2 regions of the Sinobacterium norvegicum genome follow, and region 2 is predicted to be linked to the other one. Evidence: predicted binding sites of a transcription regulator. Region 2 holds the regulator's gene; the other holds the start of a gene.
The links. The regulator sigma-54, encoded in region 2, starts transcription at its own class of promoters, with help from an activator protein. The targets are predictions, from matches to a motif close to TGGCACANNNNTTGCNNT.
Positions count from the first base shown of each region.

Region 1: L9P87_RS08385 (CmpA/NrtA family ABC transporter substrate-binding protein) is a predicted target of sigma-54. The motif match lies at 9,027-9,044, and genes of this name have one in related genera.

Region 1 is NZ_CAKLPX010000001.1:1,856,790-1,871,981, forward strand. It holds gene L9P87_RS08350 (2-oxoacid:acceptor oxidoreductase subunit alpha) at 1-966, opposite strand, end outside; gene L9P87_RS08355 (FAD-dependent oxidoreductase) at 963-2,753, opposite strand; gene radA (DNA repair protein RadA) at 3,019-4,386, opposite strand; gene L9P87_RS08365 (DnaT-like ssDNA-binding domain-containing protein) at 4,559-5,884, shown strand; gene L9P87_RS08370 (replication protein P) at 5,841-6,485, shown strand; gene L9P87_RS08375 (NarK family nitrate/nitrite MFS transporter) at 6,755-8,227, shown strand; gene L9P87_RS08380 (ANTAR domain-containing response regulator) at 8,237-8,890, shown strand; gene L9P87_RS08385 (CmpA/NrtA family ABC transporter substrate-binding protein) at 9,227-10,588, shown strand; gene L9P87_RS08390 (ABC transporter permease) at 10,647-11,651, shown strand; gene L9P87_RS08395 (ABC transporter ATP-binding protein) at 11,667-12,521, shown strand; gene L9P87_RS08400 (alginate export family protein) at 12,560-13,777, shown strand; gene L9P87_RS08405 (hypothetical protein) at 13,832-14,716, shown strand; gene hmpA (NO-inducible flavohemoprotein) at 14,733-15,192, opposite strand, start outside.
Region 2 is NZ_CAKLPX010000007.1:45,495-60,686, reverse strand. It holds gene rpsI (30S ribosomal protein S9) at 165-557, opposite strand; gene rplM (50S ribosomal protein L13) at 557-997, opposite strand; gene zapE (cell division protein ZapE) at 1,133-2,239, opposite strand; gene L9P87_RS17340 (Z-ring associated ZapG family protein) at 2,456-2,908, shown strand; gene L9P87_RS17335 (Nif3-like dinuclear metal center hexameric protein) at 2,916-3,674, opposite strand; gene L9P87_RS17330 (S1C family serine protease) at 3,808-4,920, shown strand; gene hisD (histidinol dehydrogenase) at 4,921-6,231, opposite strand; gene hisG (ATP phosphoribosyltransferase) at 6,303-6,941, opposite strand; gene murA (UDP-N-acetylglucosamine 1-carboxyvinyltransferase) at 6,944-8,206, opposite strand; gene L9P87_RS17310 (BolA family protein) at 8,258-8,500, opposite strand; gene L9P87_RS17305 (MlaC/ttg2D family ABC transporter substrate-binding protein) at 8,639-9,325, opposite strand; gene L9P87_RS17300 (KpsF/GutQ family sugar-phosphate isomerase) at 9,519-10,493, shown strand; gene lptC (LPS export ABC transporter periplasmic protein LptC) at 10,529-11,098, shown strand; gene lptA (lipopolysaccharide transport periplasmic protein LptA) at 11,088-11,720, shown strand; gene lptB (LPS export ABC transporter ATP-binding protein) at 11,721-12,446, shown strand; gene L9P87_RS17280 (RNA polymerase factor sigma-54) at 12,683-14,182, shown strand; gene hpf (ribosome hibernation-promoting factor, HPF/YfiA family) at 14,281-14,583, shown strand; gene ptsN (PTS IIA-like nitrogen regulatory protein PtsN) at 14,603-15,064, shown strand; gene rapZ (RNase adapter RapZ) at 15,088-15,192, shown strand, end outside.

The DNA of each region.
Region 1 (15,192 bases), on a different contig from region 2:
CCCTGATCGCTGCACATCAATTAGCACCAATGGTATTTCAGCAAAATAAGCCAAGCCTAAAAATTCACTCATTAATGACACGCCGGGGCCCGATGTGGCGGTGAATGCGCGGGCGCCGTTCCAGCTGGCACCGATGACCATACCGATTGCCGCCAGTTCATCCTCGGCCTGCACAATAGCAAAGTTATTGGCTCCGGTGGCCGCATCAATACGCAGCCGCTTGGCGTATTTACCAAAGGCATCGATAACCGATGTCGAAGGCGTGATCGGATACCAACCAGCAACAGTGGCGCCGGCAAAGACAGCACCCAAACCGCAGGCCGAGTTACCGTCAACCAGAATCGAATCTTTGACTAAATCACGGCTTTCAAGTCGCAGCCCCAGCGGGCAGTTATAGTGTTGTTTGGCGTAGCTATAGCCTAATTCTAAGGCGTGTATATTTGGCGCTATTAGCTTTTCTTTACCCTTGAACTGATCTTCTACCATCGCCGTTAACACGGTAAAATCCATATCCAGTAAGGCGGCTAATGCACCGACATAAATGATGTTTTTAAATAATTGGCGCAGCGATGGATTGCTGTATTCCTGCAGACAAATTTCCGTCAGCGGCAGGCCAACAAATAAAATATCATCACGCATCATCCGCAGGTCTAACGGTTTGGTAGAGTCGTAAATAAAGCAACCCCCGGGGGTCACCTCTTTTATATCGCGAGCCATCGACTGAGCATTCACACCGACAACAACATCGGCACCGCCGCGGCGGCCGATATAACCCTGTTCTGATATCCGCACCTCATACCAGGTCGGCAGGCCTTGTATGTTAGAGGGGAAAATATTTTTTGGTGTGACCGGGATGCCCATGCGAAAAACAGCCTTGGCAAACATGTTGTTGGCCGAGGCCGAGCCAGTACCGTTTACGTTGGCGAAACGAACCACGAACTCATTGACTGCCTGTAATTGTTTCATCGGCACGAACCCCCTGCCTTGCTGTCTTTGAAGAGAAATTTCTGCATATCCCAGGCTGTTGTTGGGCAGCGCTCGGCACATAAACCGCAGTGCAGACACACATCCTCATCCTTCACCATTGCTCGCTTGGTTGGCAATACGTCCGAGATATATAAATCCTGCGCCAGATTGGTCGCCGGGGCCGATAAACGCTGACGCAGATCTGCCTCCTCCGTCAGCTCAACAAAAGAGATACAATCGGTTGGGCAGACATCCATACAAGAGTCACACTCAATACATCGATCTCCGTAAAACACCGTTTGCACATCGCAGTTCAAGCAGCGCTGGGTCTCCTGAACCGCATCCTCCAAGGAATAGCCGAGTTCAACCTCGACAAAACGGTTGGCCAGCGATTTTTCCTTATCCTCGATGGGGACCACATAGCGACTGTCGTTGGCGACCGACGAGCTGTAACTCCATTCATGCACACCCATTTTTTGAGAAACAAGATTAACCGTCGGGTCAGGACGCTCGCGGTGTAAATCCTTGCCTGCCAGCATCAGATCGATCGAGATGGCTGCCTGATGCGCCTGTGCCACGGCAGTAATAATATTTTCAGGGCCAAAGGCAGCATCACCGGCAAAGAAAACCTTATCCAGTGTTGACTGGTAAGTGACCTTATCGACAACCGGCATATCCCACTGACCAAATTCAATCCCTACATCTTTTTCTATCCAGGGAAAAACATTCTCTTGGCCGACGGCAATAATCACATCATCACATTCAAAATAGACGATCTCACCGGTCGGTATTAACGACCGCTTGCCATTTTCATCGTAGACCGCATCCACTTTTTCGAAGTTCATACCAACCAGTTTGCCGTTATCACAGACAAACTCTTTCGGGCTGTGGTTATCAAAGATGGGGATATCTTCATGCATCGCATCTTCTTTCTCCCACGGCGATGCCTTCATATCGGCATAGGGCGAGCGCACCACGATTTTGACATCTTCACCACCAAGGCGGCGGGCACTGCGACAGCAATCCATGGCAGTATTGCCACCACCGAGAACCAACACTCTTTTGCCAACGCTATCGGTATGATCGAAGGCAATACTGGACAGCCATTCAATACCAATATGAATGTTGTCATCACCCTCTTTACGACCATCGAGTTTGGCCAGATCTCGCCCCCTCGGCGCGCCGGTGCCAACAACAATGGCATCGTAATTTTTATCTAACAACCCTTTTAAGCTATCGACTTTATTACCGAAGAAGGTATCCACCCCCATGTCCAAAATATAACCCAGCTCATCGTCTAGTACGCTCATTGGCAGGCGAAACGAGGGGATTTGGCTGCGCATCATGCCACCTGCCTTGAGCTGCTCATCGTACAGGTGAATACTGTAGCCTAATGGCATCAAGTCCCTGGCCACTGTCAGCGAGGCTGGGCCTGCGCCAACAAGCGCAACTGTTTTACCGTTTTTGAGCTCAGGTATTGCCGGCAACTGGCTAAGAATCTGCTGTTGTTCCGTCATGTCGGCGGCAACACGTTTCAGCCGACAGATAGCCACTGGCTCCTCGTCGATACGACCACGGCGACAGGCCGTCTCACAGGGCCGATCACAGACCCTTCCGAGCACGCCAGGAAAGACGTTAGACTCCCAATTCACCATATAGGCATCGCCATAGCGCTGTTGGTGTATCAGTCTTATATATTCGGGAACAGGGGTATGGGCGGGGCAGGCATATTGACAATCCACCACTTTATGGTGGTAGTCGGGCGAGGAAATATCAGTTGGTTTCACAATACACTTCCTGGGTATTATTATTTTTATATTTGTTGTTAGCCCTGATTTCTGGGCTAACTCACTGTGAGTATTTATTTGCCTAATACAAACTTAGCATAATCCGTTTAACGGTGACACCGCCATGTCCATAGCGACTCTCTTTGCTGACAAAACGGCTTAACACAATTATTTGCCACCGCTTAAATAGGTTAAACGGTGACGCAATCATTAGGCAAGCACTGACTGTCAAATGATGGCAATTTTTACAGTTTTAGAAAAAACCTCACCCTAAAGCATCTATTGCCTGAATGAGTTTGTCGACAACAACAACCTCCAAGCCTTTTATGGGGTCCCGTGGGGCATTGGCCCGCGGCACAATTGCACGCGTAAAGCCATGCTTTGCCGCCTCGCTCAACCGCTCCTGGCCACTCGGCACAGGGCGAATCTCGCCGGACAAGCCCACTTCACCGAAGACAACTAAATCACGCGGTAGCGGCGTATCACGAAAGCTGGAGACAACAGATAACAGTAACGCTAAGTCGGCCGATGTCTCTAAAACTTTGACGCCACCGACGACGTTAATAAAAACATCTTGATCACCCACCATCAAACCACCATGACGATGCAATACAGCTAACAACATTGCTAAGCGATTTTGATCGAGGCCGACAGCCACCCGCTTGGGATGACCACCCATGCTGTCATCGACCAGCGCTTGCAGTTCGACCAACAGTGGCCGCGTTCCCTCCCATACCACCATAACAGCACTACCAGAGTTAACCTCTTTGCCACGACTTAAAAATATTGCCGAGGGGTTTTTTACCTCTTTCATGCCCTGCTCAGTCATAGCAAAAACACCGAGCTCGTTGACCGCGCCAAAGCGGTTCTTCTGGCCTCGCAGGGTCCGATAACGACTGTCGTGGCTGCCCTCCAACAAAATCGAGCAATCGATCATATGCTCCAATACTTTCGGGCCGGCCAGTGAACCATCTTTGGTCACATGCCCCACTAACAGCAAGACCGTGCCAGTTTGCTTGGCAAAACGGGTCAGCGTCGCCGCTGATTCACGCACCTGCGATACACTCCCCGGCGCCGATTGAATATCGGCCAAATGGGTGGTCTGAATCGAATCGACCACCAACACTTTCGGTTTATGTTGCTCGGCGGCGATAATAATATTTTCGACGCTGGTTTCAGACAGCATTTGCAACTTATCCGTCGGCAGCCCTAACCGATGCGCCCGCATCGCCACCTGCTGCAACGACTCCTCACCAGTAACATACAGCGCCGGCATTTGCCCGGCTAAAAAGCACATGGTTTGCAGTAACAGCGTCGATTTACCCGCGCCGGGGTTACCACCGACCAATATCGCCGAGCCAGGTACCAGGCCGCCGCCTAGCACGCGGTCAAATTCTTGCGTACCGCTGCTAAATCGCGGCAGTGCCGACAGATCAATGTCGGCAAGGGTTTGAATCGACGCCGATACCGCGCCGGAATAGCCAACACGGCCGCCTGAAGTCGATACGGCAGGGCCTAATCGAATCTCAGAGATGGTATTCCAGGCGTTACAATCGCCGCACTGCCCCTGCCACTTGCTGTAGTCAGAACCGCAGTCACTACAGACGTAAGCCGTTGTTTTCTTTTTAGCCACTGATTAACCCTTTCCATTTCCTGCAAATATGTTCATTCTAACAACAGCCAGCCCGCGACTAAAACTCATTCAATCGGGCTGGTATCGCGCCGAACTGCGTCGTAGAATAGCAAGTTCGCCTTCGTCTTTGTCGAAATATCTCGTGCTTATTGGATAACCTGAAGTTATGCCCTTGTCTCTGATTCAACAACGTAACATTGTCATCCCCTCCCGTCTGGCACAACAGATTGGCTTGGAAGGCGCAGTGTTACTACAGACGCTGAGCGAGTGCGCACAATATCTTACCGCCGAAGACAACCGCGGTTTCCAATGGCATGAGATTGCCAAGACTAAGCTACTATCGCTACTGCCATTCTGGACCGAAAACGATGTCCAGCGTATTAGCGATCAGCTGAAAGACAACGGCTTAATTCGTCTCGATTCACCACAGTTGGCGCTCACCGATTACTATCGCTTTGCCTTCAACCAACAGGGCAGCAGCCACAAGAATCAAACCAATAACAGCCGCACTACTGCAAGAGCTACCAGCAGCCATGCCATGCCGAGTTGGACGCCGAGAAAACGTGGCACCCAGCCGCCGAGGCCCATAGCAGAAACAGCACCCACCATCAGCGAACCCTCCTCTCAACCCTACCGCCAACCGATTGATCAGAGTCAGCATCAGGTGCGCCAGCGTAATCTACCGCCGAGCTGGCCCAGCCTCGGGGCCAAAAACAATGGTCAGCTGATAACGGCTAACTGGCAACCGAGCAATGACAAGGTAGAGCAATTACACGTTCTACATGGTGTACCGACAGAATTCTGTCGCCAGCAAACCGCCGAATTTGTCACCTACTGGGTCGACAAGGCAGAGCGTCATGTCAGCTGGGAGAGCAAATTCCATAGCCATATCGTTAAAGCGTGGCAATACCAACAGATTCGTCAAAATCAGCAACAGCTGAAGCAACAAAACAAAGCCGAAAAACAGGCCGCCGCCGCCGCCGACCTCAATAACTGGCAGCCCAGCCATGACGCCGTCGATATCATGCTGCGCGACAACGTCGAAAAAGACTTCATCTATAACGCCGTACCCGAATTCATCCTCTATTGGCGCGAGCGCGATCACGGCGCAGGCCAATGGAATAGCAAGTTTATCCAGCATGTTCGCCTCACCTGGGCACGCTATAGCGCTACCATCGAACACGATGGCCTGCCGCAGATCATCGACCCAAAATGGCAACCGAGTCACGATGCTATCGACGTTCTTAGCATGGCCAATATCGACAGCGCCTTCGCCCGCAGCCTGGTGGCGGAATTTGTGATATTCTGGCACGACAACAAGCAACCCCAACGCTCCTGGAACTCAAAATTTATCCAGTGGGTTAAATCGCAATGGGCACGACGCCACCAAATGGACACGCACAATGTCTCATCCCAAGGAAATCAAAACTTTACTGGCAAAGACCAGCGCGGCTTTGTCGAAAAACACACCGACTCAAGCTGGGCAGAAGACCTCTGAGGCCAAGGTTTCCGATAGCGATCAACGCCAAAGTGCTGATAAGGGGCAGGTAGTCGCCGCCGTCAATCAGATGTTTGCCGAGCTAGAAGTGGTCTATCACAACCAGTTTCGCAATGCCTTCCCGAGTCCAGAGAAACTGCACTACGCCAAGAAGCTGTGGTTTAGCAATCTCAGCCACCTCAGTCCTGACACGATTATTCAAGCGACCCATCAGGCAATTCGCTCCTCTGATTTTTTGCCGACGGTGCACGGTATTCTAAAATACTGCGACGCCCTCGATAGCCATGGCCTACCCAATGCACGCAGCGCCTATATCGAAGCCTGCAATGCCAGTAAGCCCCGCCGCGATCATCCGTGGTCTCACCCCGCGGTTTACTTCGCAGGCCAAGACAGCGATTGGTTTTTTCTCGAATCGAGCAGCGAGCAAAAAGCCTTCCCCGTATTCAAGAGCCATTACGACAAACTGTGCGAGCGCGTTCGCAGTGGCGAAGATCTCGTCGTCAACCCTACTCCTGCTCTGCCTGCATCGATCAACCGGCCACTCAACAGCGAGCAGCGGCGCGAGGCGCTGGATAAGCTAAAGCAGGATACCGGCCTTTAGCACCTTCTTGGCGCTCGGTCCCGGGCGCCAGCAAAACAACCGATACATTTTTTGCACCAGATCGAATCCCCGCGTTAGAAAGCTGCATCATTGTGCGCCCTAAGTTCGCACACTTGCTGCTAACTAGCGTACCGAGGGGCGCACCGTAATAGCCCTCTAAGCCGCGCTATGGCTCGCAAGCATTTATTAAAACAATCTTGGCACGATCCCTGCTAAACATGATTTATAACTTTCTAATCTTTGTTGCGGCATTATTTCAGGGGAACCCTATGAGTAGCCAAAAACTCAACCTTCTCAACTTTTCCGATAGTTCGATAAGAACACTCCATCTTTCATGGTTTGCTTTCTTTCTAACTTTTGTCATGTGGTTCAGCTATGCGCCGATGAAGCCCTTCATCGTTGAAGCCTTTAACCTGACCAACGGCCAGTGGAAGGCGCTGCTTATTCTTAACGTGGCACTTACTATTCCTGCCCGTATCGTGGTCGGTATGCTGGTCGACAAATTCGGCCCACGCATTGTTTTCAGCCTACTGTTGATCACCTCTTCATTTCTCTGCTGGGGCTTCGCCTTTGCCCAAAGCTATGAGCAACTGGCATTGTTTCGCTTTCTCTGCGGTTTTACCGGCGCCGGCTTTGTTATTGGTATCCGCCTGGTGGGTGAATGGTTCCCCGCAAAAACTGTCGGCCTCGCCGAGGGTGTCTATGGAGGCTGGGGCAACTTCGGCTCGTCGGTAGCCGCCTGGACACTGCCCGCGTTAGCTGCCTACTCATTTGGCGGCGAAGACGGCTGGCGGTATGCTATTGCGGTTACGGGTGTTGTTGCCCTTTGCTACGGCGTATTTTTCTATTTAAAGGCACGCAATACACCGGCTGGCTCGACCTACTTCAAGCCTAAAAAGAGTGGCGGCTTAGAAGTCAGCAGCCAGAGAGATTTTTGGTTTTATATTGCGATGAATATCCCCATGTACATTGCTCTCGCTGTTTTAACCTGGAAATTATCGCCGGCTGGCGTCGGTCTGCTCACCGATGGCACCAGCAATATACTGTGGCTGGGGCTGGCAATTATTTTTGTCTTTCAGTTTTATCAAATCTATGACGTTAATAAGGAAATCTTCAGCAAGGAACCCGCTCAGGCAGACAGCTACAAGTTCAAGCAAGTCGCTATTTTAGACTGGGCCTACTTTGTCACCTTTGGTTCAGAGCTTGCCGTGGTATCAATGCTACCCGCCTTTTTCATGGAATCCTTTGGCCTAACACCGATCATGGCCGGCTTGCTCGGCGGCGCCTTTGCCGTGATGAACTTGGTCGCACGCCCCGGTGGCGGCTATCTATCGGATAAGCTAGGACGCAAGAAGACGCTATCGTTTTTGATTGCCGGTCTCGCCGCGGGTTATATGGTGCTGTCTCAAATCACCGCCGAATGGGCCATACCGTTGGCAGTTATTGCGGTGATGACTTGTTCGTTCTTTGTTCAAGCGGGTGAAGGCGCAGTCTTTGCCATGGTGCCGCTGATCAAACGTCGAATGACCGGACAAATCGCGGGCATGGTAGGCGCATACGGCAACGTGGGTGCGGTCACCTTCCTCACCGTTTATTCCTTCGTTGATACCTCAACATTCTTCATGGTCATCGCCTCTTCTGCCGTCATTTGCTTTGGCATGGTTCAATTCATAGAAGAACCCGCAGGCCACATGCACGAGGTATTACCCGATGGTACTGTGCAGTTGATCGAAGTCAGCTAATCTATCCCAATGAAGAAAGACGTAACCGTTAGCACTGGCGGCGGCAAAGCCGCCAGCAGCCCCTCTCAAGCAATATCCGTCATCCTGATAGATCAAGATAGCTCACGCGCTACCATCCTCAAGAAAGCACTCAATTTTGCCCATTTCGACATTGTTGCATCCTTAGACAGCTGCGAGGGACTGCAATCAATCATCAGCACCTCTGCTGCCGATTTAATCGTCATTGGTATCGATAGCCCTGATCAATCAACACTGAAACAATTAGCAGTATTAACAAAGAAAAGACCCACACCTGTGGTTATGTTTGCAGAAAAAGACACACCTAACATTATTGCCAACGTTGTCGATGCCGGTGTCAACGCATACGTTGTTAACGATATACAGGCGGAGAGAATCAAAGCGATTATCGATGTCGCGGTGGCAAGATTTCATGCCCAGCGCCGCTTACTCACCGAGCTTGAAAGTGCAAAAAACCAGCTACAGGAGCGAAAAATAATCGATCGAGCAAAAGGAATCCTAATGCAACAGCGATCCCTTAGCGAAAGCGATGCCTTCGCTGCAATACGATCAATGGCGATGGACAAAGGCATTAGTTTGAGTGTTGTCGCCAGCAATATTATCGACATTTTCTCGTTGTTAAATACCGAGAACCATAACGCTTAGGCAATCCCCAACAACAATCACATCAACCTATAAAAAGTACTATTACAGTGCGTAATACCTGACAGAAACACTAAGGCCTTGAACATAAGGCCGATATAACAACGGTTTCAGGACTGAAAACACCAATATAAAAACTTGGCACGCTAACTGCTAAAGAAACTATAGAATATTAAATTATTTCAAACATTCGAAATAATAACCGGCTATCAACGGCGATAGTTTCAGGTTTCAGGTAGAGACACCTTCTACCGCAAGAGCAACGGCGCTCACAATACAATAGTCATTATGACTGTATGTACTGTGGGCGTTTTTTTTGGAAAAAATAAGGAAATTAAAATGCTATCAACGTCTATAAAAAAAGCTATTGCTTTTCTGGCCATAGCCTCTAGCTGCCAATCAGCAATAGCCGATATAGGTTTCGCCGAGAAAGAAGAATTGAAATTTGGTTTTATAAAATTGACCGACATGGCCCCCTTGGCTATAGCCTATGAAAAAGGCTACTTCGAAGACGAAGGCTTATATGTCACGCTTGAGGCGCAAGCGAACTGGAAGGTATTACTCGACGGCGTCATAGATGGCCAGCTCGACGGTGCTCATATGCTCGCAGGCCAACCCTTGGGAGCGACAATCGGTTATGGCACGCAGGCACATATAGTGACCGCCTTTTCGATGGATTTGAACGGTAACGCCATTACGGTTTCAAATGATATTTGGCGGAAAATGAAAGTGAATGTGCCTCACGAAAATGGCAAGCCGGTTCACCCGATCAAAGCAGATGCTCTGAAACCAGTCGTTGAGCAATACATAGAGGCAGGAAAGCCTTTCAATATGGGCATGGTATTTCCTGTCTCTACCCATAACTATGAACTGCGTTACTGGCTAGCATCCGGTGGCATCCACCCTGGTTATTATGCGCCGCACAAGGGCGACAGCAGCGGCACTATTGAGGCACAAGCCCTTCTCTCGGTCACGCCGCCACCACAAATGCCCAGCACCATGGAAGCCGGCACTATTTATGGTTACTGCGTTGGCGAACCCTGGAACCAACAGGCAGTCTTTAAGGGGATTGGCGTACCTGTCATTACCGATTATGAGATTTGGCGCAACAACCCTGAAAAGGTATTCGGCGTATCTAACGACTGGGCAGAGAAAAACCCAAACACCCACATCCGTATTGTCAAAGCAATGATTCGTGCCGCCAAGTGGCTGGACGAAAATAACAATGCCAACCGTAAAGAAGCTTCAAAGATTTTATCGAAGCCCAACTACGTCGGCGCGGACTACGAGGTCATTGCCAACTCAATGACCGGTACGTTTGAATACGAAAAAGGCGATGTACGTGAAGTGCCAGATTTCAATGTGTTCTTTCGCCACAACGCCACCTACCCCTACTACTCAGATGCTATTTGGTATCTCACTCAGATGCGCCGCTGGGGACAGATCAGCGAGGAAAAAAGCGATCAATGGTATAGCGATACCGCGAGAAAAGTATATCGCCCTGATATCTATGCCGCGGCAGCACAATCGCTTATTGATGAGGGAAAGGCGAACGCCAATGAATTCCCCGACCTCAATAATGAGAGCGGTTTTAAACCCGAACAAACAGGGTTTATTGACGGCATTAGCTATGACGGCAAAAAACCCAATGAGTACCTTAATAAATTCACCATCGGCCTAAAAGGCGATCAGGTTTTATAAGTGTTATCGGCGGTGAAAGCCGCCATCTACTGTATCGTTGTTATGCAAGGAATTGAGTATGTCTATTCAGGCTAGTATTTCGAATTTGTTTGAGACTAAACAAAAAAGAAAAACGCTAAATATTTATGAATCTATTATAAAACCAGTCATCCGAACATTGACCGCGCCACTACTGGGAATTATTATTTTTCTCTTTATCTGGACAATTTCCGCCGCCAACATTCATACATCACTAGGCGAATTTCCAGGACCTTCAGCGGCCCTCAAACAGGGCGCAGTACTGTGGCAAGAACACAAAGAAAGTGGCATTAAAGAATCGGCGTTTTATCAGCGTCAAGAACAAAAAAATGCACAACGAATCGCACTACAACCCGACTATGTCGCTAAAGTTCGTCCCTACACGGGCGCACCTGATTTTATCGACCAAATATCCACCTCTTTGCTTACCGTCATGGCAGGCTTTGCTCTGTCATCGCTTATTGCCATACCTTTTGGCATAATTATTGGCTTAAACAGCATGCTGCATGCTGCCAGCAACCCAATCATTCAAATTTTCAAACCTGTCTCCCCCTTGGCTTGGCTGCCCTTGGTGACAATGGTCGTCAGCGCGCTCTATATCAGTGACGACCCCTTACTGCCAAAGTCATTTGTGACCTCAGTGATTACAGTCACACTCTGTTCACTATGGCCAACGTTGATCAACACAGCCGTCGGGGTCGCCACCATAGATGACGATTTAAAAAATGTTAGCAAGGTACTTCGCTTAGGCTGGTTCTCTCACGTTAAAAAGATTGTCATCCCCTCCGCTACACCGATGATTTTCACCGGCCTTCGGCTCTCTCTCAGTACCGCCTGGATGGTACTAATCGCCGCCGAAATGCTGTCTCAAAACCCGGGTCTCGGTAAGTTTGTCTGGGACGAATTTCAAAATGGCAGTTCATCATCATTGGCGAGAATTATGTTTGCCGTACTCACTATTGGTGTCATCGGATTTGTGCTCGACAGAATCATGTTAGCGCTCCAGCGATACGCCTCTTGGGACAAAAACAGCAGCAGCCTATAAAACTGGAGATAATCTATGAATAATTTTTTACAACTCAGCGGCGTCGGCATCGATTTCCCAACAAGAGATGGTGCATTTTGTGCCTTAAAAGATGTCTTCCTCGATGTTAAGCAAGGGGAGTTCATCTCTTTGATTGGCCACTCTGGCTGTGGAAAATCAACCGTATTGAATATCATTGCCGGGCTTCATCAAGCCACCACGGGAGGTGTCATCCTCAACGGCAAAGAGGTCGACCAACCAGGCCCCGAGAGGGCTGTTGTATTCCAGAACCACTCATTACTTCCCTGGCTTACCGCCTATGAAAATGTAGAGCTTGCGGTTAAAACTGTTTTCAAAAAACAAAAGACAAAAAAACAAATGCGGGAGTGGATCGAGCACAATCTGTCACTCGTGCATATGGAACACGCTATTGACAAGCGTCCTGGCGAGATATCTGGCGGCATGAAACAGCGGGTAGGTATCGCCCGCGCCCTCGCAATGCAACCCGATGTTCTGCTGATGGATGAGCCCTTTGGCGCTCTTGATGCCCTAACTCGCGCCCATCTACAAGACTCGATCATGGACATTCAGGCAAAGCTAAACAACACCGTGATCATGATCACTCACGATGTTGATGAGGCCGTTTTATTATCTGATCGCATCATTATGATGACCAACGGCCCCGCCGCGACGATCGGCGAAATACTGCCGATAGAATTACCCCGGCCTAGGGATCGATTAGCCCTCGCCAATGATGAACGTTACAACAACTATCGCGCTGCTGTTTTACAGTTCCTCTATGAAAAACAAAAAAAAGTTGAACCGATTACACCGACACAAAAAGCACCGGCTTCTGCCGCAGAACAAAACACCAGCACCGACATTGCCTAATAAGAATTTATAGATCGCCTCAAACCTTGGAGTAAAAAATGAAGTTTCACCTTAGCCCTATTGCAATCGCCATCACCATAGCCTCCGCGACAGCGTCAAACGCAGGAAAAACATTTGCCGACGACAGTTTTTATCAAGCCATATCATCGGGCACAGCGACGATCGATGTTAGAACACGCTACGAATCTGTCGATCAAGACGGCATTGACAATACCGCTGACGCTTTAACAATAAGAACAAAACTGGGCTATAAGACTGGCGACTATCTCGGTTTTACCGGTTTCATTGAGATGGAAGACTCTCGTACAATCGCGGGCATCGATGACTATGCCCCTAACAAGTCGGGCTACCCCGTGATTGCCGATCCCGCCTCTACCAACCTGAACCAAGCCTATCTCAACTATCAGTTTACTGAGGGCTTAGATCTCCGTGCAGGTCGCCAGCGCATCATCTTGGATAACGCACGATTCGTTGGCAATGTCGGCTGGCGACAGAACGAGCAGACTTTCGATGCCGTCAAAGCATCGTATGGTGCTAACAACTTGACCGTCGATGCCGTGTGGATTAGCCAGGTAAAAACTATCACCGACGGCACCCTCAACACTAATCACGCTCTGTTCAATGCCAGTTATCAGCTTGCCAACATCGGCAAACTGACGGGTTATTTCTACGGCCTTGATAATCAAGATGACAGTAACGATAACGCCACCAACTCTGATACTTATGGCGTCAGATTTGCCGGTTCCATGGCACTCAATGACAGCATAAAGCTTATTTACAACGCCGAGTATGCCAACCAGAAAACCGATGTCGACAATTACAACGCCGACTATATACTCGCCGAAATTGGCGCTGATTTTTCACTGTTTAGTATTAAAGCTGGGTATGAATTATTGGGCAGCGACGATGCAAGTTATGGTTTTCAAACCCCGCTGGCGACCAAGCATGCCTTCAATGGCTGGGCTGACAAGTTCCTTTCTACCCCTACCGGCGGATTACAAGATAGTTACATTCAGGCCAGTACCAAAGTGGCTGGCATGAAGCTTGCTGCTATCTATCACCAGTACGATGCGGATCAAGCCTTCAATTGTGGCGGCAGCGACCAATGCGACAGCCTAGGCGATGAGATCAACCTGCTCTTAGTCAAGCCGCTCGCTAAGAAATACAAGGTTGGCGTCAAATACGCAGCTTACTCGGCAACAGACTTCGCGACAGATACTGACAAGGTCTGGCTCTGGGGTGAAATGAAGTTTTAACGAACACCCACCTTTGGCGCTCCCTAACGGGGCGCCCCTTTTTTTGAGGGCACTATGGACGCACAATTGATACAGCACAGCTTCCGCCAACACAAACATTGGTTAGCCGTCATCGAAGCCATTAAGAACATCCAAACGTTGAGCTACGAGGTGAGGAACCATCGAGGCGCGACTACGGCGCAATTGGTGGGTGATGATTTTCTTAATTCAATAGCCTTCAGACAACAGCAGTCGGCCGATAAGATGCTGGCCACCATCGAACGATTCAGCAATAGCTTTCCTGATATTTTGCAACGTAAAGAATATGCCTGCATCAGCCAAAGTTGGCGAGCTATTCAGCAGCAATGGCATAACCTTGGCCCTCTTGCCTGCTTCGATCTTCATAGCAAACTGTTAGATTATTTAAACAAGCTCAGTTGGTTAATTGCCATCAGAACCGATGGCGACATACTCGATAATAAGGGCGGTGATAAATCGCGCCTCAGTCATTTTATTTTTAGTCATTTGATTCAACTGATCGAATCGACAGCGAGACTAAGGGGTATTGCATGCTTCCACTGCAGCAAGGGCGAGCTCAATGCAGAGGACAGACAGGAACTGGGACGCTTACTCAACACTCTCTTTCAGCAGTGGAGTGATTTACAGCGAGAGCACAAAAACATGCCGCTTTACTCCCAGCAACTTGTTGAAGATTCCATCAACTGTCGCGATATGCAAAGCCTGTTATGTGATTTTTTTGATGTGATCAATCCGATCCAAAACACCCAGGAAGAACTTCCTGTCAGTGCCGATATTTTTCTCAGTGCGGGCCCTTTTTTGGCCGCCTTAAAGCACCAGTACAACATTCTCGTTGATCAACTGGCTGGCTGCATGCCCAGCAACCTGAACCACTGGGTCAATGGTTCATCGATGATAAAACAGCAAGGCCTAGAGCTCTAGGCCTTGGCGATCAGACTTAAATTTCTTCTAGTGGGCCGAAGAATTCAAAGCGAACATACTCATCGCTAATATTTAAGTTGCGGGCAATATTGCGCATCGCCTGCATAAACGGTTTCGGCCCCAAGAATAAGAAATCGACCTTTTTATCGCTGGGCAATAAAGCCGAGATCATCTCCTGACTAATAAAGCCATGATGATTTGCTTGATCGTTGGCCAGCGGCTCGCTATACACATAGGTAGTATTAAAGCCTTCGTGCTGCTCGGCAAGCTGATCGGTATGCTGTTTAAAAGCGTGGGTCTTACTGTTGATGGCGGCATGGACAAAGTCAATCTTGCGCCCATGCTTAGCAATATCGTTAGCAATACTGATTGCAGGTGTAATACCCACGCCGCCGGTCACTAATAACAGCGGACGCTGCGACTGAGGAGCGGTGAATTCACCACTCGGGGCCAATAGCTGCAAGTGATCGCCGATA
Region 2 (15,192 bases):
TTAGAAAAGCCTAAAATAAATCCGAACCATGGTAATTAAAAACAGGGGTACTGACAAGAAAAACCCCAATAATCATAGGTTTTAATTCCACAATTGCATAAAGCACATTCTGACGCCGAAAAAAAACGCCCGCAAGCGGACGTTTCTTTGGCAAAAGCGTCGAATTAACGCTTTGAGAACTGAGGCTTCTTACGCGCTTTGCGTAGACCAACCTTCTTACGTTCAACTTCACGAGCATCACGAGTTACGAAGCCAGCCTTACGTAGAGCCGGGCGTAAGTTCTCGTCATATTCCATCAACGCACGAGTAATACCGTGACGGATTGCACCAGCCTGACCGAAGCTACCACCACCTTTAACAGTGATGTTAAGGTCGAACTTCTCAACCATTTCAACCAACTCTAGAGGCTGACGTACAATCATACGCGCAACTTCACGGCCGAAGAAATTTTCGATAGTGCGATTGTTAATAGTAATGTTACCTGTACCTGAAGTAAGGAAAACACGTGCAGTTGAGGTCTTACGACGACCAGTACCGTAGTATTGAGTAGCAGACATTATTTACTTACCCCAAGATCAAGTTCTAGAGGCTGTTGCGCGGCGTGCGGATGTTCGCTACCGGCGTAAACCTTCATCTTTCTAAACATTGCACGACCCAGTGGGTTGCGTGGCAACATTCCCTTAACCGCAGACTGAATAACACGCTCTGGCGCTTTATCAATTAGCTTCTCGAAGCTAATATCTTTCAATCCGCCAGGATATTCAGTGTGGCTATAGTAAATCTTGTCGGTCGCTTTCTTACCGGTAACACGTACTTGTGCCGCATTGATAACAACGATGTAATCGCCAGTATCAACGTGAGGTGTGTACTCAGCTTTATGCTTGCCGCGTAAACGGTGAGCAATTTCTGTAGCCAAACGACCAAGGGTCTTATCAGCCGCGTCAACAATATACCAGTCGCGTTTTACGTCGGCTGGTTTTGCGCTAAAAGTCTTCATTAAATTTGCCTCTGAGGCGATAGTGCGAATTTGAAGGCGTGAACTTCGCAGCAGGTTTTACCAACCAGACCATATTACAGCCAAGGCATTATGTAAAACTTACTACCCAAACACTTGATTTCAATAATATAAACCCTAAGGCTTATGCTCTCTGGCCAAGTATTCGTGCGACTGCATTTCCAGCAACCGGCTGATTGTGCGCTCAAATTCAAATGATAACTTACCACTGGAATACAGCTCTCCCAATGGCACCGCGGCGGATAGTACCACCTTTACCCCCCTGTCGTAAAACTCATCGACCAAATTAATGAATCTTCTTGCCAAATCATCCTTATTTTGAAATTCCGGGACATTAGAAATCAACACCGCGTGAAATTCTTTGGCCAGCTCAATGTAGTCATTCTGCGAACGAGGGCCATCACAAATAGCGTAGAAATCAAACCAGGCCACATCATCGCCCACTCTTTTCGCTCGGATATTGCGCCCCTCTATCTCGATATCGACATCGGCTTCACAGTGCTCATGGTCCGGCGCCAGATTAGTAAAACTGCTGGCCAACGATAATTCCGCCGCCTCATCGAGGGGATGATGGAACAATTCAGCCTGTTCCAGAGTTCGTAAACGGTAGTCAACACCGCCATCGACATTAATAATTTCAGTACGCTCATTCAGCAGCTTAATCGCGGGCAAGAAACGACTGCGCTGCAAACCGTTTTTATAGAGCCCGTCAGGAATAATATTAGAGGTTGCCAGCAACACCACACCGCGAGCAAACAGCGCCTCAAACAAACCGCCAAGAATCATTGCATCAGTGATATCAGAGACGAAGAACTCATCAAAACAGATAATTCGAGCCTTTTTAGCAATGCCATCAGCCACTTTCTCCAGGGGATTCTTCTCCCCTTGAAGTTCTGTTAACTGGTGATGCACATCGCGCATAAATCGATGAAAGTGTGTCCGCTGTTTCTGCTCAAACGGCAGGCTGTCGTAAAAATTATCCATCAGATACGTCTTACCGCGTCCGACGCCGCCCCAAAAATAAAGCCCCTTCACCATCGCCGGCTCTTGTTGACGACCAAATAATGACTTCAATCTTACCGATAAGCCCCCGCCGCTCACGGCCTCAGACGCCAGCAATTCGTCGTATAATCGCTGCAAATGCTTAACCGCATTTTCCTGCGAAGCATCGTAGTTAAAGCCCGGGGTTTGTAAATCGTTTTTATAGCGTTCTAGAGGAGTCATTTATCCACAACCAAAATCGGCGCCTGCTTTTATTCTATCGCCGCAGAGCGAAAGCGCTGCCACTTTACCGGCACAAATCACAACAGGCAAATCTGAACAGGTCAATCAGCCAAAACCGCTAGCCTTTGGCGCCGGTTAAATGGTTTAATTATCGCTAAAATATATCGCCGTAGAATCATCTACACTCTATATCTACACCGTTTCAGAGGAATTAACGTGTTCTCGACTTTCGAAGCAATTATTATCGCCGCCCTGTTTGCCCTGATCGGCGCAATTATTGGCGCCTTCGCCAGCTCTCGCCTCTCCAGCGGCAGCCGTGCCAACAATGACCTCAGTGACGAGCTAGCAAACACCAAAAAGGAACTCGATGAGTACCAGCAACAGGTAGAAGACCACTTTCTTGAAACAGCCAAGCTGGTAGACGAACTTACCAAGAGTTATCGCGACGTTCACAACCACCTTGCACAGGGTGCCAGCGAGTTGCTAAATGAAGAGATTATCGAGCAGCCACTGAAGAAAATCCAAGGCCCCGAAGACCAGCAAGACGTTGTCGAAACAACCGAGACTGCAGGCTTTGCGCCGCTTGACTACGCCCCTAAAGACCCAAAAACAAAGAGCGGCGTGCTCGACGAAGGCTTTGGCTTACAAAAGACAGCCAGCGAGCGTTAACCGGCTATCAGGCTGGGTTATCGATATCAACAAACACCGTATCGACATCCAGCCGCTCAGCCATCTCTTCTGCCATGGCCTTGACCCCGTAACGCTCTGTTGCGTGGTGGCCTGCCGCATAGAAATGCACACCCCACTCCCTGGCAGAATGCACTGTCTGCTCTGATACCTCACCGGTAATAAATGCATCGACACCGGCAGCGATCGCCTGCTCGATATAGGATTGGCCACCACCAGTACACCAGCCAACACGCTTGATCGGTCGTGGAGCAGAGATATGTAACGGCTTGCGACCAAGCTTCGTCTCTATGCTGGCGGCCAGTTCTTCGCCAGTACAAACCTGTGCCAGAGAACCCTGCAATGCAATTGCTGGGCTGCCCGTACCAGCCACCCCCCCCTCAACAGCCAAACCCAATAACTGCGCCAGTTGTGCGTTATTGCCCAATACCGGGTGAGAATCCAGGGGCAAATGATAACCAAGTAGGCTGATATCATTGGCCAATAACACCTTTAAGCGATTTTTCTTCAATCCTGTGATGCAGGGGTTTTCACCCTTCCAGAAATACCCATGATGGACCACGATAGCTTGAGCACCGAGTTCGACAGCACGATTAATCAGCGCCTGACTGGCGGTCACACCAAACACAATCCGATTAATGCTATTGGCACCCTCAACCTGCAAACCGTTAGGGGCATAATCACTAAACTGTTGCGGCTGTAGCACCTCGTCGCAAAATGCCAACAACTCACTCAACTCAATAGCCATACTTTTCTCACTCTTTTTAGACTGCCCCAATGGTAAATTAAAAGCGGACTATTTCAACCGCCAACGAAGACAGCAGATACTGAAAACTATATGATAATCAGTATATTTTGCCCTTTAAGCCCCAGAGAAGCACATGAAATCTGTCCTCAAACTATTCGGCTGGCCAACAATCTGCGGCTTTTTACTGGCCGCCGTCATCATTCTGGCGTTCCCTCGGTACTTCTCTTCCTCGACCCAGCCTCAAGTTGATAGCAGCCGGCAGGACCAGCAACCACTCTCATACGCCGACGCTGTTTCTATCGCCGCTCCTTCCGTCGTCAGCATCTACACCGCCAAACAGAGCCCTCAGCAACAACACCCTCTGATGCAAGACCCTTTTTTCAAACACTATTTTGATAACAGCGACACACCTAGACAGCAACGTATTGAGCGCAGCCTCGGCTCGGGTGTCATTATTGACGCCAAGGGCTACATTCTGACCAATCACCACGTCGTCGACAGTGCCGATCAAATATTAGTGTCGCTGCTGGATGGACGCGAGTCCCTGGCCGTTGTCGTTGGCAGCGACCCAGAAACCGATCTTGCGGTACTCAAAATAGAACTCCCTGAACTCACACCCATTGTGTTTGGACAGCCTGAGCAAGCCCGTGTAGGCGATGTTGTATTGGCCCTCGGCAACCCCTTTGGTTTTGGACACACTGTGACCCAGGGTATTATCAGCGCTACTGGACGCTATGGCCTGGCACTCAACACCTATGAGAATTACATCCAAACTGATGCCGACATCAACCCAGGCAACTCAGGCGGCGCATTAATCGACGTCTATGGTCGACTGATTGGCATTAACTCGGCCATTTGGTCTAAAACCGGAGGCTCCCAGGGCATTGGCCTGGCTATTCCAGCGGATATTGCCAGCAATATTCTCAATCAAATCATTCAACATGGCCAAGTCGTCAGAGGCTGGCTAGGCATCGAAGTACAGGAAATTAGCAGCGCCAGCAACCGCAACCCCAGCGGGCTGGTCATCAGCGCGATTTACCGTAACAGCCCGGCGGCAAGAGCCGGCTTGATGGCCAATGACAATATACTCAAAATTGATAATAAACCGTTGATCAACGGCAGAATGGGAATGACGCAAGTTGCCTCGTTACAACCAGGCCAAGTTATTGAAATCGAAGTTTCAAGAGATAACCAGCCGCTTCAGCTTCGACTCACCGTGGGTAAACGGCCAGCCGAAGAGCAATAGCTACTGCAGCTTTATACGGTATTCAGCTGAGCGGGCATGAGCCGTCAGTGATTCGCCGCGGGCCAATACCGAAGCGGTCTTACCCAGCTCAGACGCGCCCTGCGCAGAGCACATAATCAACGAACTCCGCTTCTGAAAATCATATACACCCAGTGGCGATGAGAAGCGCGCGGTACCCGAGGTTGGCAGAACGTGGTTGGGGCCTGCACAGTAATCACCAAGCGCCTCGGCAGTATAGCGCCCCATAAAAATTGCACCGGCATGGCGTATCTCTGCCAGCATCGCCTCAGGGTCTTCCACCGATAACTCGAGGTGCTCTGGCGCAATAATATTGGTGATCTCAGTCGCCGCCTGCATCGATGGCACCAAAATCAGTGCGCTGCGGTCCTCGATTGCCGCTCGAATAATGTCACTGCGCTCCATAGTCGGGAGTAATTTATCCATACTCTGCTGGACCGCATCGAGGAACTCCACACTATCACTGAGCAATATTGCCTGGGCATCTTCATCATGCTCAGCCTGAGAGAACAGGTCCATTGCAATCCAATCTGGATCCGTTTTACCGTCGCAGACAACCAGAATCTCAGAGGGTCCAGCAATCATATCGAGTCCGACCTGACCAAACACTTGACGCTTAGCAGTCGCCACATAAATATTGCCAGGCCCTACAATCTTATCCACCTTGGGCACGGTTTCGGTACCATAAGCCAACGCTGCGATGGCCTGTGCACCACCGATGGTAAATACCGTATCGACACCTGCAATCGCCGCCGCAGCTAATACCATATCGTTTAGCTCACCGTCTGGCGAGGGCACGACCATGATAATTTCTTGCACGCCGGCGACCTTCGCCGGTATGGCATTCATCAACACTGACGAGGGGTAAGAAGCCTTGCCCCCAGGCACATAGAGACCAACACGATCCAGAGGCGATATTTTTTGGCCCAATACGGTGCCATCGGCCTCGGTATACTGCCAGGAATCCTGCTGTTGATGCTGGTGATAACTGCGCACTCGCTCTGCGGCCTTTTCTAATGCCTGACGCTTATCGGCATCGATATTCGCCAATGCCTGAGCGATACGTTCGGCAGAAACCGCCAGTTCGGAAAAGCTATCGACCGAGTAGCGATCGAAGGTCGCAGTAAGCTCAACCAACGCCTGATCACCTTGGCGGCGAACCCGTTCGATAATATCGACAACAGCGCCATGGACAGCATGGTCTGAGACCGACTCCCAAGCCAGCAACTGCTCTAGCTGCTGAGAGAAGTCTGTATCACTACTGTTTAAACGTTTTATATCGAGGTTATTCATTTTCATTACCAACAAGGGTGCCGACACTGGACAGTGCCGGCAACTAACAGATTCAAGCCATCGTTATGCTGTTATCGCTTTGCTACAACAGCGGCAGAGATTTTTTCAACCACTTGCTCAATGCGATGATGCTTCATTTTCAACGCAGCCTTGTTGACGACCAGGCGGCTGCTGACATCGGCAATAAGATCGAGCGGTTCCATACCGTTGGCGCGCAAAGTATTGCCAGTATCGACAATATCCACAATCAAATCGGCCAACCCCATGATAGGTGCCAGTTCCATTGCGCCATAAAGCTTAATAACTTCAGCCTGCAAGCCCTGTTCGGCGCAATACTGCTTGGCGATATTGGTAAATTTAGAGGCCACCTTAATGCGGCCCTTGGGTAATTCTGCACCGGTAATACCGGCCGTCATTAGCTGGCACTTAGAAATTTCCAAATCGAGCATCTCGTAGAGACCGGCACCACCGACCTCCAATAACATGTCCTTGCCCGACACCCCCATATCCGCAACACCATGTTTCACATAGGTCGGCACATCCGAACCGCGGATGACCAGTAACTGCACGGATGGGTCGGTGGTTTCAAAAATAAGCTTACGGCTTTTCGAGATATCTTCGATCGGCTCAATGCCTGCCGCGGCCAATAATGGCAGGGTCTCTTTCAGGATACGCCCTTTGGTTAAGGCGATAATTAAAGGCTGAGTCATACTTAATCCACCAAACGCTTTATCGTTGCACCGAGCAACTGAAGCTTTTCTTCAATACATTCATAACCACGATCGATGTGATAGATTCGATCGACAACCGTATCACCCTCGGCAATCAGGCCTGCAATCACTAAGCTGGCAGAGGCTCGCAAGTCAGAGGCCATGACCGGCGCCCCTTGTAAGCCTTCCACACCATGAATAATCGCAGTATTGCCTTCGAGATGTATGTTGGCGCCCATACGATTGAGCTCGTGGGCATGGATCAGACGGTTTTCAAAGACAGTTTCACTCACCGTTGCAGTGCCTTGGGCAATACTGTTCAGCACCGTGAACTGCGCCTGCATATCGGTAGGAAAACCTGGATATGGGACCGTTTTTAAGTTGACGGCCTTCGGTCGACGCCCTTCCATATCAAGCTCAAGATAGCCATCGCCGACAGTAACCTTGGCGCCAGCTTCTTCCAGTTTGGCCAACACCACTTCCATGGTATCGCTTCTCGCTTCCATCAACTTTACTCGACCACCCGTGGCGGCGGCGGCCACCAGGTAGGTGCCCGTCTCGATACGGTCGGCCATCACGCGATATTCACAGTGCTTGAGCTTCTCAACACCGTTTATCGTTATGGTGTTGGTACCGTGACCACTGATATCAGCACCCATGGCAATCAAAAAATCTGCCAGGTCGACAATTTCTGGTTCTTGCGCTGCATTTTCCAGAATGGTAGTACCATCAGCTAAGGCCGCGGCCATCAGCAGGTTTTCCGTGCCGCCGACAGTGACCACATCCATAAAGATATGGGCACCCTTCAAACGGCCATCTGAGACAGCATGAATATAGCCGCCCTCGACATTAATCTTCGCCCCCATTGCCTCAAGACCGCGCAGGTGAATATCCACCGGACGACTACCGATAGCGCAACCACCGGGGAACGAGACCTTGGCTTCACCATAATGAGCCAGCAGCGGCCCCAAGACCAAGATCGAGGCACGCATTGTTTTCACTAACTCGTAGGGCGCGGTGACACTGCTCAAGGTTGAGGTATTGACTTCAACACTGAGCTTTTCATCAATGGTCAACTCCACCCCTAGGCAGCGAAGTAATTCGTTCATCGTGGTGATGTCATGCAGGTGAGGTAGGTTGTGAATCACCACCGACTCATCACACAATAGTGTTGCCGCCAAAATAGGAAGCGCAGCGTTTTTTGCGCCAGAAATGCGGATCTGCCCATCTAAACGGGTGCCGCCAGTAATCATTAACTTATCCATTGAGCCTCTAACGTATTTTTGAGTTCAGGAATTGATATAAAGGTACAGCAATTAAGCTTTTGCAGCCCACTGCTCCGGCGTGAACGCCTTGATAAAGTCAACCGCATGAATAGCGCCTGAGGCAATATGCTCATTGATCGCGCCATAAACAAGCTGCTGCTTCTTAACGCGGCTGACACCTTCGAAAATATCACCAACAATTGTAATATCGATATGGCTGCCGTTGACATTGACTGTTGCCTGAGTGCCTGCGAGCTGCTGCTCTAATAGTTGCTGTATCTCTTGAGCCTGCATGGATATACCTAAAAAAGATTTAATACGGAATAATTGTGCCGCATTCTAGACAATTTACCCCCACATTGCGAGCTGAGGAAGCTGAAATCCTGCGCCACCAGTCAAACTTAAGCCCCCTGCACAACCAAGACCTACATGCTATGAGCCATCGACCTGCTGCGGCGTCACAGACCAATTATCAATGACGGCATCAATATCGCCATTGTAGGTTCTTACTGCGCTGGCAAACTGCTGTTGATAGACACTGCCTAGGTTAATAGATTCGATGACCACATTGCGTAATTTCCAATCGCCTTTCTTGCTCGGCCGCATCTTATACTGAACGCGGTAAGGCGTCGGTGTATCATTGTGGATAAGCTGAACTACATCGACAGACTGCCTATCCAGCACCTGTTGATGCTGTTCGGAAGTCAATGCTAAGACCTCTATTTTATTACCACCAAACCCCAGCAAACCCTTGGCATAGGTATGAATTAAGCCATCTTTAAACTTATGGTTAAAGCGTCTGACTCGGTCGACAAATTGCTTTTTCTCTGCTTTGGTAGCCAAACTTCGGTAGGCCGCTGAGCTGCCATACTTACCCATTACATTGCGAGAGAAACTGGTGAAATCGACCACAGGGTCCAATATTCTTTCGATTGAATTATAGAAACGCTCGGGGTCCTGCTCGAAATACTGCTGGGCCAGCGTAATCTCACCAATCACCTCTTCACTTACCTGCGCGATCACTTTTTCAGGCCCCGGCGTCTCAGCCCCTTGGGCAGCAACCGTCACAGAGCCCATAACCAGTAAAACAGCCAGCCAGCGATACAGGTTTAACAACATCGAACACCTTCCAACACAGTAATTTTATTCACCTCAGTATACCCCCTCTTTAAACAACCCACACCCCCCGTATTAACGGTTGATAAAGAACATGTTTAACCACAAAAAATAACCACTAAAAACTTGTTCTGTACTCAGCTATCGGCTTTGATTAACATGCTCAAACTATTCGCCCTACTCTAAGGTCTAACCTATGACGACCCAGCCTCTTTTTATTCAGTCTGCGCTACGCACTATCGACCTCGAGCAACAGGCGATCAACGACCTTAAAAGCAGCCTCGATGAAAATTTCGACAAAGCCTGCCACTTCATGCTGCAGGCCAAAGGCCGTATTGTAGTGACCGGCATGGGTAAATCGGGGCATATTGGCAATAAGATTGCAGCCACCCTAGCCAGCACAGGCAGCCCGGCCTTTTTCGTCCACCCAGGAGAGGCCAGCCATGGCGACTTGGGTATGATTACCAAGGATGACGTGGTACTAGCGCTGTCCAACTCCGGTAATACCGCCGAAATTGTCACCATCGTACCGCTGATCAAGCGTATGGGCGCACCACTGATTACCATTACCGGCAACCCGCAGTCACCGCTGTCGCAGGCCAGCGATGCCAACCTCAACGTCAGTATCGACAAAGAGGCCTGTCCACTGAATTTAGCTCCAACATCAAGCACTACCGCGGCACTGGTCATGGGAGACGCACTGGCTATTGCACTGCTCGAGGAGAAAGGCTTTACCGCCGACGACTTCGCTTTCTCTCACCCCGGTGGCACTCTGGGTAGACGCCTGCTGCTGAAAGTGTCTGACGCCATGGTCTATGGTGATGAAATCCCCCGCGTTTCAACCAATACCACGCTGAGTAAGGCGCTGGTTGAGATCAGCGAGAAACGCCTCGGCATGACCACTGTTGTCGACGAACAACAAAAAGTCGTTGGGGTCTTCACGGATGGTGATTTACGACGCAGCCTCGACAGCGAAATCGACATTCACCGAGCCACTATTGGCGAATTGATGAACCCAGGTTGCCAGACTGTCAGCCCCGACATGTTGGCGGCCAGTGCCTTGAAAATCATGGAGGACAACCAAATCACCTCTGTTGTTGTTGTCGACCAAGACGATAACCTAGCCGGTGTCGTCCATCTGCATGCACTATTACGAGCCGGTCTGGTATAATTTTGACACTATTAACACGTTACGGATGCTAGCCGGTGAGCAAACGATCGAGACAGGTACAACAATGGCTGGCCGCAGCCGCCACCGTCATTGGTGTCACTGCTGTTGCCTACTTCACCTCGCCGGATAACAATACCGGCGACCTGCTAGTGGCCGCCGTGATTAAAGCACCAGCATGGTATATCACCGAAGCCGATCACCGCAGTTTCGATGTCGACGGCAAGCTGGATACCCACTCGATTGCTGACAAAGCGATTCACTTCGATCACAGCGACACCTCTTTTGTGACTAACCCGGTCATCAAGAGTTACGAGGCCAGTGTGACAAAACAGATAGCCTCGGCAAAAAATGCTACGGTAAACCCTGATAAAACCGTACTATTAACCAACAATGTAGTGATTACCACCGGTAATACCGCTGCCGACAGTACCGTGCTGAACACTGAAATATTATTAATTAACACCGTACTCAATACCGCCGATACCAAAGAAGCGGTGACGATTACCCAGGCATCAGGCGTCACCAAGGCGACGGGGATGCACGCTGACTTCAACAAAGAATTTATTTCTCTACTCTCTGGAGTTCACTCTGTTTATGAGCCATAGCCCCCTAACAGCGATTGCGATTCTCTGCTCCTTGCTGACGGTCCAGCTGGCCCAGGCGCTGCCTACTGACCGCGAACAACCTATTCATATTCGCTCTGATCGCGCCGAGCGTGACGATAAGAATGCGATTACCACCTATATCGGTAATGTCGAACTCGACCAAGGCACGCTTCATATTGAAGCCGACAAAATTATCATCAACCAGGTCAACGGCGAATTATCCAAAATTCAGGCGCTGGGCAAACCGGCAAAATTGCAACAGCGCCCCGAAGAAAACAAGGCGATAGTCTATGCCCGCGGCGAAATCATCGACTATTATGCCGCCAAAGAGCTACTCGTTCTGACCCGCCAGGCCAGTATCGAACAGGATGGCACCCAGGTCGATAGCGAACAGATTGAATACCTCATGGCGGAAGAAATCGTCAAAGCCAAGGGCAACAAAGACCAACAAGAGGGCGATGGCCGCGTTCACGTAGTCCTCCCCCCCAGTAAAAAGAAGGCACCCGCCGCAGAGGTCACCCCGCCATCAGATAGAATACCGGACGAGGCCATACCCACCAGCGAGCCCGCGCCAGAGGCGCCAACTGACACTGACAGCACCGATAAAAGTGAGCAACCTTAGATGGCGACCCTGAAAGCCAACAATTTAGCCAAGGCCTATAAAAAACGTAAAATCATTCAAGATGTTTCATTGTCGATAGACAGCGGGCAAGTTGTCGGCCTACTCGGCCCCAACGGCGCCGGTAAGACCACTTGCTTTTACATGGTCGTCGGGATTGTGCCCCAGGATGCCGGCCAGGTGTGGATCAACGACACCAATATTTCCGCAGAACCTATGCACGGCCGGGCCAAACACGGGATTGGCTACCTGCCACAGGAAGCGTCAATTTTTCGCAAATTATCGGTGGAAAACAACCTGCTTGCGATACTCGAAACACGCCAGGATTTAAACAAGAAACAGCGTCATGCAAAAATGGAAGAGCTGCTACAAGAATTCCATATCACCCATATTCGTAAAAGCCTCGGCATGTCTCTCTCGGGAGGTGAAAGGCGCCGGGTAGAAATAGCGAGAGCGCTGGCCACAGAGCCTGAATTTATCCTGCTCGATGAGCCCTTTGCTGGCGTCGACCCCATCTCGGTTAACGAGATCAAAGGGATTGTTAATCACCTGAAGTCCAAAGGCATCGGGGTACTCATTACCGATCACAATGTCAGAGAGACCCTCGACATCTGTGACAAGGCCTATATCGTCAGCGAAGGCTATATTATTGCCGAGGGCACCGCAGAGACTATTTTGAGTAATCATCAGGTCCGCAAAGTCTATCTGGGTGAGCAATTCAAGCTCTAAACACAAAGGCTATTTTAAAGCTGGTCTAATGTTTGCTTGTCGTCGCGACTACCGATAAACTGACGCTGTATAAATTTGATAATAACTACTGCTTTTACAGAGTTACTGATGATTATAATGCCGGCCTTACTAGATTGCCGGCGGATATCCGGCTATTCAGAGAGCTCTTATTATTGCTATAACCGAAAATAGCAAACAGAGACTGATACGCGGTTCGCTTGGGAGAATCTGTCGCTGTGAAACAATCGCTGCAACTGAAAATGGGTCAGCAATTAACGATGACCCCGCAACTGCAACAGGCTATTCGCCTACTCCAGTTGTCAACGCTCGATTTACAACAAGAGATCCAGCAGGCTCTCGATTCCAACCCCATGCTCGAAGTCACCGAAGAGGAACATAACGCCTCACCGGAAAATAATTTAGAAGCCCTCAACCATACGACTGAGGGACCCGCCCAAATAGAAACAGCCAGCCCCGAAACGCCCGCCGATGCCGCTCAGTCTGATATCGATTGGTCAAACCCTGACAACATCCCCAAAGAGCTTCCCGTTGATACACAGTGGGATGATGTTTACCAGAACACCGGTGGTAGCGCAGGACCTGGCGGCGAAGACTTTGATATCGACAGCCGGAACAGTCAGGCCGAGGGCCTGCACGAGCATCTGTTATGGCAACTAAACCTCACTCCCATGTCCGACACCGATAGGGTGATTGGTCTCGCGGTTATCGATGCCATAGAGCCCTCTGGTTTTATGTCACTGAGTGCCGAGGAAATCCATCAAGGTTTTGAGGATGATCATCAGCTAGACATTGAACTCGACGAGGTAATGGCCGTACTGCATCGTATTCAGCAGTTTGACCCACCCGGTGTTGGCAGCCAAGATTTAAGAGAATGCCTGCTAATTCAGCTCAACCAATTACCCGAGTCCACCCCTTGGCTCAGTGACACCAAAAAAGTTGTCGAGCACTATTTACCGCTACTGGGCAACAAAGATTTTAATCAGCTAATGCGTAGAGCTCGCATCAAAGAGGCGCCACTGAAGGCCGTTATCAGCCTGATTCAAAGCCTTAACCCCCGTCCTGGTGATGACTTAGAGGCCAACAGCGCCGAATATATTGTCCCCGACGTCTACGTCCGCAAGGTCGATGAACACTGGCGAGTGGAGCTAAACCCCGATATCGCCCCCCGCATACGCATTAACAACGATTACGCCTCGCTAATCAAGCGGGCCGACAATAGCTCTGACAATACCTTTTTAAAAGACAATTTGCAGGAAGCACGCTGGTTCCTGAAAAGCTTGCAGAGTCGGAATGAAACACTGATGAAAGTTGCCAGCAAAATTGTCGAAATGCAGCAGGGTTTTCTCGACTACGGTGATGAGGCGATGAAGCCAATGGTCCTGCTCGACATCGCCGACGCCGTTGAAATGCATGAGTCTACGATCTCCAGGGTGACAACGCAGAAATACATGCACACCCCCCGGGGCATCTTCGAGCTGAAATACTTTTTTTCCAGCCACGTCAGCACCGAAAGTGGCGGCGAATGCTCATCGACGGCAATCCGCGCCATTATCAAAAAATTGGTGGCCGCCGAAAATCCTCGCAAGCCGCTCAGCGACAATGCAATGACCAAGCTGCTGGCAGAGCAAGGGATTAAGGTCGCCCGGCGGACAATCGCTAAGTACAGAGAATCCATGATGATTCCTCCCTCAAACGAACGCAAACAACTGGTCTAGACTATAGATAAGCCCGTCAAATATTGGGCGACAACCAAGATGCGGTATTCACACAGACAACAGGGCAATTACAGCCTGTAGCGACAGAGGATAAACATATGCAAATCCATATCAGCGGTCACCACGTCGATGTTACTGAAGCTTTACACGAATATGTCACCAATAAGTTTGGCCGTCTCAGTAGACACTCTGATAGTATTACCAACTCACATGTTACACTGACTGTTGAAAAAACCAGACACCGGGCCGATGCCACGATACACGTGACCGGCGCCGACATTGCCGCATCCTCGGAAGCGGCTGATATGTATGCCGCAATCGACTTGCTAACTGACAAGCTAGACCGTCAATTGCTGAAATACAAAGAAAAGCAAACCGCCAGTAATCATGGCTCCAGATAGCAAGACTTATTAAATTATCATGCAACTGCAAAATATTCTCACACTAGAACGCACCGTCTCAGGTGCGTCAGCCTCCTCCAAAAAACGCGTGCTAGAAATCATTGCAGAACATATCTGCAAGGATGTCAGCGCCTTTGATAACGAGGAGCTGTTTCAGCGTTTTAATGCAAGAGAAAAGCTCGGCAGCACCGGCATTGGCAAAGGCATTGCCATCCCCCACTGCAGAGTGCCCAACTGCCTGGGGATTACCGGCGCCTTATTCACCCTCGACAAACCCGTTGCGTTTGATGCCATCGATGATCAGCCTGTTGATATCTTGTTCGTGCTGATGGTTCCTGAGGAAGCCTGCGATGATCACCTTCAGGCCCTGTCAATGATGGCGGAATTGTTTAGCGCTGAAGATTATTGCCAAAGTCTGAGGGCAACCAACAGCAACCAAGAACTTTTTGATGCCGCCTTGCAGCCCATTGCAACAGGCTAACTGGATTACAAGATAGGGAAGCTATGAAACTAGTCGTCATCAGCGGACGCTCCGGCTCCGGCAAGAGTACAGCGCTTAATGTGTTAGAAGATGTCGGCTTTTACTGTATCGACAACCTACCCGCCTAT